DNA from 2 places in the Vibrio sp. TRT 17S01 genome. Region 2 is predicted to be linked to the other one. Evidence: riboswitches for the same ligand, from Rfam matches in the RefSeq annotation. Region 2 holds a riboswitch; the other holds the start of a gene.
The links. A riboswitch is a leader RNA that binds a small molecule or an ion and turns the genes downstream of it on or off. The one in region 2 is predicted to bind lysine.
Positions count from the first base shown of each region.

Region 1: another riboswitch for lysine. It lies ahead of lysC (lysine-sensitive aspartokinase 3); the one in region 2 lies ahead of ACQEXS_RS01450 (Na+/H+ antiporter NhaC family protein).

Region 1 is NZ_JBNJOG010000010.1:152,879-157,314, reverse strand. Features, by position in the region: gene pmbA (metalloprotease PmbA) at 1-330, shown strand, start outside; gene lysC (lysine-sensitive aspartokinase 3) at 394-1,746, opposite strand; lysine riboswitch at 1,855-2,033, opposite strand; gene ACQEXS_RS15920 (pyridoxal-phosphate-dependent aminotransferase family protein) at 2,211-3,332, shown strand; gene ACQEXS_RS15915 (PglL family O-oligosaccharyltransferase) at 3,379-4,436, opposite strand, start outside.
Region 2 is NZ_JBNJOG010000001.1:324,375-328,810, reverse strand. Features, by position in the region: His leader region at 1-63, opposite strand, end outside; gene ACQEXS_RS01450 (Na+/H+ antiporter NhaC family protein) at 248-1,846, opposite strand; lysine riboswitch at 1,962-2,143, opposite strand; gene ACQEXS_RS01445 (H-NS family nucleoid-associated regulatory protein) at 2,606-3,019, shown strand; gene ACQEXS_RS01440 (inosine/guanosine kinase) at 3,084-4,388, opposite strand.

The DNA of each region.
Region 1 (4,436 bases), on a different contig from region 2:
ACAGGCCATGCTGGTGGTATTCATAACTGGTTTGTACAATCGACAGGACAAAGCTTTGAGCAGATGCTAAAAGAGTTAGGTACTGGTCTGCTGGTTACGGAAGTGATGGGACAAGGTGTCAACGTGGTGACTGGCGATTACTCTCGTGGTGCGGCAGGATTCTGGGTTGAAAATGGTGAAATTCAGTACCCTGTCTCTGAAATCACCATCGCGGGTAACCTCAAGCAGATGTTTAGTCAGATTGTCGCGGTTGGTAAAGATGTCGAAACACGTTCACAAATCCAAACAGGTTCGGTTCTATTGGAATCGATGAAAGTGGCGGGTGAGTAAGCATTACCGTTTTAGTCGATACAAAAAAGGTTGGCATATGCCAACCTTTTTTCTTGATGACGACTAGCCTTCAAACAGTTCGGTATGCAGTTTTTGAATGGCGGCTTTGGAAACAGACTCGTGCAGTAAAAAGCACAAATTATGCGGGCTGGCGCCGTAACAAATCATACGCAGATTAAAGTCTTCCAGCGTGCCAAAGACTTGTTTTGCGTAGCCTTTGCTTTCACTCATGTTATTTCCGATGAGAGCGACCAGACATAGGTTGTGTTCCACTTCCACAGTACATAGCTCTTCAAGTTCACGTTTCGCTTCTTCAGGCAACTGCGGCGCGCCACCTGACGTATCGGTTTGGTCAAGTGTTAAAGAGACACTGATCTCTGATGTAGTGATGAGATCCACCGAGACTTTGTGTTTGGCTAAGATCTCAAAAACTTTAGCTAAGAAGCCATAGGCGTGGAACATCTTTGCACTGCGTAGTGTGATCATGGTTTGGTTGCAACGAAGTGCTAGGGCACGGAACAGTGGTGAGCTTTCCACTTGGTGTCGAATCCAAGTCCCGCCTTTTTCAGGCTCTTTTGAGGAGCCGACAAAAACAGGAATATCATGACGCAATGCCGGAACAAGCGTGGAGGGGTGAAGGATCTTGGCACCAAAATTGGCCATTTCAGAGGCTTCACTGAAGCTGATTTCGGGAATTGGTGAAGCTTTGGCTGCAATGCGTGGATCGGTGGTGTAGATGCCAGGCACGTCCGTCCAGATCTCTAAGCCTGCGGCTTCAACGGCTTCGGCAATGAGCGCTGCACTGTAATCGCTGCCACCACGACCTAAGGTCGTAGTATTGCCATGTTCGTCTGAGCCAATAAAGCCCTGTGTAATCACCACATGTTCACGACAAAGTGGTACCAGTTTATCTTGTGCTAGCTGATAAATAGTCTCAACATCGGGTTCAGCTTTACCAAAATTATTGTCGGTGCGTAAAATATCTCGGATATCAAAGCGGACGGCATTCACACCACGTTCGCGCATTAACTGAGTCAGTAGATGTGTCGACATAAGTTCGCCACAAGCGACCAAGTGATCCGTGAGCTTTGCACTGGCTTGGATGGAGGCCGCTTCGGCAAGACTGGTGACGGTATCTAGAATGGCATACACTTCGGTCGCAGTTGCTGTTGCATCTTGAAGCTGGCTCAATACCGCTTCATGAATATTCGCAAGTTGTTGCAATACTTCATTTCGGTGGTCGCTATCGGTGACCCCATTGGCCAACTCAACCAATAGATTGGTTACGCCAGAGCAGGCACTGCTCACGACTAATTTGGTTTGTGTATTATTTTCTATGATGGCCGAACAGCGGCTCATGGCTTCAAAATTAGCGACACTGGTTCCGCCAAACTTGGCTACGTTAAATGCGCTCACAGCATTTCTCCCACGACTTCCTTAAAAATTACAGTTGTTGCAAATCAACATCCAATGTACGAAGAGAGTTTTAGAGCAATAGAGAGGTAGAGTTATTTTAGAAAGGATCTCCTCAGAAGCTCTTCATCAGATTTTGCTGATGACAGTTGATGGGACTCAACCCAAGTCAACCGACAGATCAAACCCGACAATTTTGATCTATCTCGGCACTGCTCCCCCTGAATGTTCTGTTTCGGAATTGCGGTTCCACAAAACATCTGCCTGGGCAGTGCTCCTCTTCTGCATAAAAGCCCATTCATTGAACGTTTTTATGTGAGCTTTGTCAATGAGTAATTTCACCATATAGCAGTAACTGGTTAACAACTTTGTGACACTGGTTTGACCTCTAGACTTAGGGCTAATTGCTGCATTGGATTATTTCTATTACTGTGAATAGATGCCTTATTAAGCTGCCAGGAGCAATTATGACTATTCAAAGCTTTAATCCACCACGTCGTATTCTTATGGGCCCCGGCCCGTCCGACATTTCTCCACAAGTATTACAGGCCCTGAGTCGACCGACTGTTGGTCATTTAGACCCACTTTTTATCCAGATGATGGATGAAGTGAAGCAATTGCTTAAATATGCGTTCCAAACAGAGAACGACTTTACCATTGCGGTTTCAGCGCCCGGTAGTGCTGGTATGGAGGCTTGCTTTGTCAACTTGATAGAACAAGGAGATAAAGTCATTGTTTGTCGCAATGGGGTATTTGGTGAGCGAATGCGTGAGAATGTGGTTCGTGCAGGTGGTGAAGCAGTTGTCGTAGATGATGAATGGGGCCAGCCAGTTTCACTTGCTAAGGTAGAACAAGCATTAAAAGAGAATCCTGATGCCAAAATTCTGGCCTTTGTTCATGCCGAAACATCCACAGGGGCATGTTCTGACGCTCAAGCATTGGGGGCGCTTGCCAAGCAATACGGCGTATTGAGTATTATGGATGCGGTGACGTCGCTTGGTGGCGTTCCACTTAAAGTCGATGAATGGCAATTGGATGCTGTGTATTCAGGTAGTCAGAAGTGCTTATCTTGCGTGCCGGGGTTGTCTCCCGTGACATTTTCTCCAGCGGCAATAGAGAAAATTCAATCACGAAAAACGCCAGTACAGAGCTGGTTTCTCGATCAAAGCTTAGTGTTAGGCTATTGGAGTGGGGAAGGAAAACGCAGTTACCACCATACCGCGCCGGTGAATAGCCTTTATGCGCTGCATGAAGCGCTGCTGATATTGAAAAATGAGGGGTTAGAGACGGCTTGGCAGCGACACCGCATCATGCATGACAAGCTTAAGGTAGGATTGCAGAAACTGGGCTTCGAGTTTGTGGTGGAAGAAAGCTGTCGTTTGCCTCAACTGAACGCGGTATATGTGCCTGAAGGTATCGATGAAGCTCATATTCGTCAGCATTTATTGACCAAGTACAATCTTGAAATCGGTGCGGGTTTAGGGGCATTGGCAGGAAAAGCGTGGCGAATTGGCCTTATGGGGTATGCCGCACGTGAAGAAAACGTCGCTTTATGTTTGAAAGCGTTGGAAGAATCGCTTTCTCAATAAAGGGCAAATTGAAAAAGTTCAGGGCGACATGTTGTCGCCCTTTTTATTACTCTTTTGTCGCGCTTTGCTGAGCTGCACTGATTGTTGGTGGGATATATTGCACCTCAGTAAAGTCGAGGTTGGGGAATAAAAATTGCGCTTCACTGCGGATTTGTTCTGCTCGCCCATCTTGCCCTAAGCCTTGATAGGCCAAGATCAAGTTATTGTAAAATGCAGGTCTTGGTTTGCTTTTTATGATATTCAGTGACCAGTCAATATAGGGCTGAATCAGTTCCGCATCTTGTTTGAATAAACCGATATTAAGATAAGTACTGTAGATATCCCAATCGTAGCGATCTTTCCAGACGACTGGGTTAGTTACTTGCTCCAAAATCTCAGGATTGGATGGATTTGAGGTTTCGTATTTGGTGAGCACGTAATTGGTATGGAGCGCGCTGAGCATATACACGCTGGTCAATATCGGCAAAACTAAGCTTGTGACTCTGAGTAAGGTTTTACTAACGATACTAAACGAAACTTCTCGTTGGCTCGATACGCGTTGATCTACCCAATAAAGCAAAATAATAAAGACGAGCCAATGCACTGCGGAGTGATAAAACGGGTATTCAAGTTGGGAATGCAGCACGATGGGAACAAACAAGGCAAACATTGCCAAGCGTGTTCCTTTTTTAGCTTGGTAGAGGCGCGCGAGTACAAGGCCTGCGGCGAGAAGGATGCCCAACACGGGGAGTAGACCTCCTTCAACTGCCCAGTAAAGGAGCTCATTATGGGGGTGATCCATCGAAGGGAGCCCTGCTTTGTAATCAGGATTGAGTTGGTGTTGTCTAGCGGTATATAAAATGTACTCAGACTCAAACTTTCCGTAACCATAGCCAGTAAAAGGCTTTTCGACCACCATATCTAGCGTTTGAGGAAAGGTGTAGCTTCTCGGGCTTTCCATATGCATTTTGTCTGCTGCGATACCGCCATCGCCACTTGAACTCATTACGATGGTTAACCCTACAATGATGCCACTCACTGAGAAGCCGAGCCAACCCCAGAAACGTTTTCGATTGGCAAAACGGTATAGATAAGGCAACAACATGACGACAGAAAGGACAGAGG
Region 2 (4,436 bases):
TTTCCTGTCTCCCGGATATGCGCACATCTCCCGAAAGACTAGGATGGGTGATGGTGATGATGAATATTCATTACAAAATTGCGCATATATATTAAGCTTCAATACTTGGTTTGTTTCGTTAACATCCACACTAACTAAGCTGTTAACTTTTTTCAACCATTAATTTTAAAAAAACTCAATTTGTATAATACAAATAAGAAGGGAGGCTCTCGCCTCCCTTCTTATTATTCATAATTTCAATACGTTACTATATATGAGCACTTTCAATTTTAGACTTAGAAAGCATAGAAAGTACGACACATACAGCAATAAATGTTAAAGAAGCAGCAGCAAAAGCAAGACCAACAGAAGCTGTCATTCCTAAAACAATAAACCCGATACACGATACTAATGCGACAGAAAGTGCATAGGGTAGCTGGGTCGCTACGTGGTCGATATGGTTACAACGAGCACCCGTTGACGACAAAATAGTTGTATCCGAAATTGGCGAACAATGATCACCAAATACCGAACCTGCAAGCACCGCACTTAACATAGGAAGCATTAACGCAAGATCTGTGGCACCAGCCATATCACCAGCGATTGGCAACATAATGCCAAATGTTCCCCAAGACGTACCCGTCGAAAACGCCATTAATCCAGAAAGTAGGAATAAAATAACAGGTAACCAATGTGGGTTGATATTACCTTGCGCTAAGGTCGACAGGTATTTACCTGTATTCATGTCTCCAATTACTGAGCCAATTGTCCATGCAAAAATCAGAATCAAAATCGCGCCGAACATAGACTTCGCACCAATCCATAACGTGCGTGAAATTTCTTTTGCAGGTAACCCTTGTTTAACTACTGTAAATAAAGCAACAAATAATCCAACCAAACCGCCATAGATCAACGAAGTACCAACATCTGTATTTTCAAATGCACCTAGCATATTAAAGGCGATACCATCAGCCGCCAATGCTTGTCCACCGGTGTACATCATCGAAGCAACGGTAGCTGCGATTAAGAATACAATTGGTAAAACTAAATCGGAAACTTTGCCCTTTTCACTTTCCACGATATCTAATTCTTCATTTAGATCGTGCGCTTCTTGAGTATCATTCTCTAAGTCGTGATCAAAACCTCGACCTTGAGAAGCAGAGATTTCATGCTCTCGCATTTTACCGACATCAAGGCTGAACCATGCAACTGCGAACACCATCAACAAAGCGAAAATAGCGTAGAAATTCATTGGCACCAAACGTAAATATGCACCTAGTGCAGAGTATTCAGTGATACCGTGTGAAACTAGGATGCCACCAATAATCGTCATGATGTATGCCCCCCAGCTTGAAGCTGGCATCACAACACACATAGGTGCAGCAGTTGAATCAAGGATATATGCAAGTTTGGCACGAGAAACGTAAAAACGGTCAGTGACAGGGCGAGAAATAGCACCAACAGCCAAGCTGTTAAAGTAATCGTCGACGAAAATGAATACGCCTAAAAAGGCAGCAAGAAGTTTAGAGCCACGTTTACTTTTAACGCGCGACTGAGCCCACTCAGCAAATGCACGAGTACCGCCAGACAACGTAAGCAATGCGGTCATCATACCAAGTAATAGCAAAAAGCCGACGATACTCATATTCCAAGTATTCAATCCGCCATCTTCAACAAATACACTTGATACGGTCGAACTAATATAACTTAGAGAATGAGTAAATGAATAATCATTAAGGAGAACAGCTCCTAGCGTAATACCCACACCAAGTGAAAGTAAAACTCGACGAGTAATGATTGCGAGACTAAGTGCCACTAACGGTGGCAAAAGCGAGTAAGGGGATGATGCAAAATCAATTAAATTCATGATCTTCAAAAACCAGTAATAAATGGTTAGAGATCTACTGCAGACTAATTGATGGAACTCATTTCCAAACAATTAATGTTGAACTTAGCGACAGGGAAGTGGACACTTCACCCAACCCTACAGTAGCGCTCCATAGTTTTACAAATTATAGACTATGGCAGTGTTGCTCCTTTCGAAAACAACCCCAGCAAACGGTTTTGATTTACCTATTTACTTCGGCGAATTGACCCTTCACATTTGTTCACTGGCATCACCCTAGCAAATGTTACTCATTCAATTCGCACCTCTACCGCTCTTATTATTTTAAACTATTGAAAAGTCATTTTAACAACAATTTAACCACAAAAGAGCATTAGGTGTTCGCCATTGTACTTGTTTGAAACACCAATGCAATACAACATTTCGATTTTTATTTACATGCGGAAGTTCACAATATGACAATGATTGTTTAGGTTAGTTTAACTATGCAATCAATGTTATAAAACTTCGTCTATCTTTAATTATTATTGATGGAAAGCAATATACAATATGAAACAAATGATACATTCATTCTAAATGAATATTGACTTTTCTATATCTAATACAGAAATCAATACTTATTAATAAAAGCTAAAGAATAAATTAAATGACGACACAGTTCTTATTTTTCATCAGATTTGTAAGTAATATTTGAATAAAATAGCTAATATAATATTGTATTAATTGTAACTCAGGTTTACTATTTAACTATCGACTCCATTTTATTTTATAGGAATGAACATGTCGGAATTAACCAAAACATTATTGAATATTCGCAGCTTGCGTGCTTTTGCTCGTGAACTGACCTTAGAGCAATTAGAAGAAGCATTGGACAAATTAACTACTGTTGTTCAAGAACGCAAAGATGCTTATGAAGAAGAACGTGCGGAACGTGAAGCACAAGAAGCTAAATTAGCAGCTATTGCAGAACAAATTACAAGTGACGGTATTGATGTTGAAGCTTTAATTTCTGCTCTTTCTGGTGAAAACAAAGCAAAAGGTAAAGCTAAGTCAAAACGCGCTCCTCGTCCAGCTAAGTACAAATACACTGATACTAATGGCGAAGAGAAAACTTGGACAGGTCAAGGCCGTACGCCTTCAGCAATCCAAGAGCAATTAGACGCTGGCAAATCTCTAGATGATTTCCTCATCTAATAAGAATTAGTCCCTGCGCTAAACCAGTTATAAAATAAAACCCGCCTTTCGGCGGGTTTTATTTTTATCTTTCCCAATATGCCTCTTCGAGACTATCTTCACGTTCTGGCAGACCACGCGATAATCTTGGCGAATGCTGAACTAACACTTCATAGCTAGCACGGTTTGAATATTTACAAACTTGTGAAAATGATGAATAAGTTAGAAATGAGTATGTATGTTTACTTGAATTGGGAACGTTCTCTTTATGATATTTATTTGCAGCCATATCATGCAACAGTGCGGATAATGCCGCATCCCCTGCTCCATTTGTATTTTTTATCTTTTCTGGGCCACCCATATAAGGAGAAATATGCGAATAGATCTTAATAGGCGTTTCACAACTTGCTTTTGATGCAGGTCGGCTGAATTCATAACGGTTAAATTCAGCGATACACCCTGGCAATAATGGCAGCGATGTTTCACGCTTTGCTGAATCTTCTGTATAACCCGCCATAAATAAACCAACTGGACCAGCAGTACATAGGACCAGATCAACCCAGTCTAGTGCTTTATCTGACGCAGCAAGAGGGTCAGACTCTCCAGTTAATGCTTCTGCTTCATCTTCATTCATGGCAACAACAGTGACATGATCTCGCAAAAATTCACGCCAAAACTCCGGGTCGTCCTGAATAACAAATTTTGTACCTAGGGTTAGAACAACTGGAACATCATGTTTTTTAGCATATTCAATTGCTCGCATTGTCGCTTCAGGCATTGGATCGCCCTCTTTACAACGAACCAAATAAGCCGTTAAAACTAAAGCTGATGCAGTTTTGAAAATTTTCTCTGGAATATTATCCGCATGAAGTTGGTTCATTTGCCCTTCACTAATCGCAAACGTTCGCTCACCATCTTCAGTTATTAACGCAAAACAACGACCAATAGCACCTTCCACCCCTTGGAGGTAATTTAAATCCATTCGGCTAGATGTGTTGCATAAATAACGATAACCATAGCTGCCAATCTTAATATCTTGGCTCATAACACCTAACAAAGTAGAACGATCATCTGCTAATACAGAATAATTATGAAGGGTATTTCCTATTGTACCGCCTGCATACTCGTTGGTAATGAGTTGCTGATCTTTTAGCTCGTTATACAAAGCTTCTGCAGTCGCATCATCAATAACTAAAGAGTGTCCCTTACTCAAATTGTATTTTTCGATAAGCTCTGAACTCACTTTTGCTTCAATATCCACCAAAGTTTGGTCAATACCGATAATATGAGTACGAGACATTTTTTTGCTTTCTTGCGACTGACTGACTAATGGGTCGCGAGCGTGAACCGGAAAGTAGTGCTTCGATTTACGTTGGCCAGGAAATTTCATAACAATGATTCTGAGTAAGGGATGAAAGGATGCCGGATTCTACCGCGC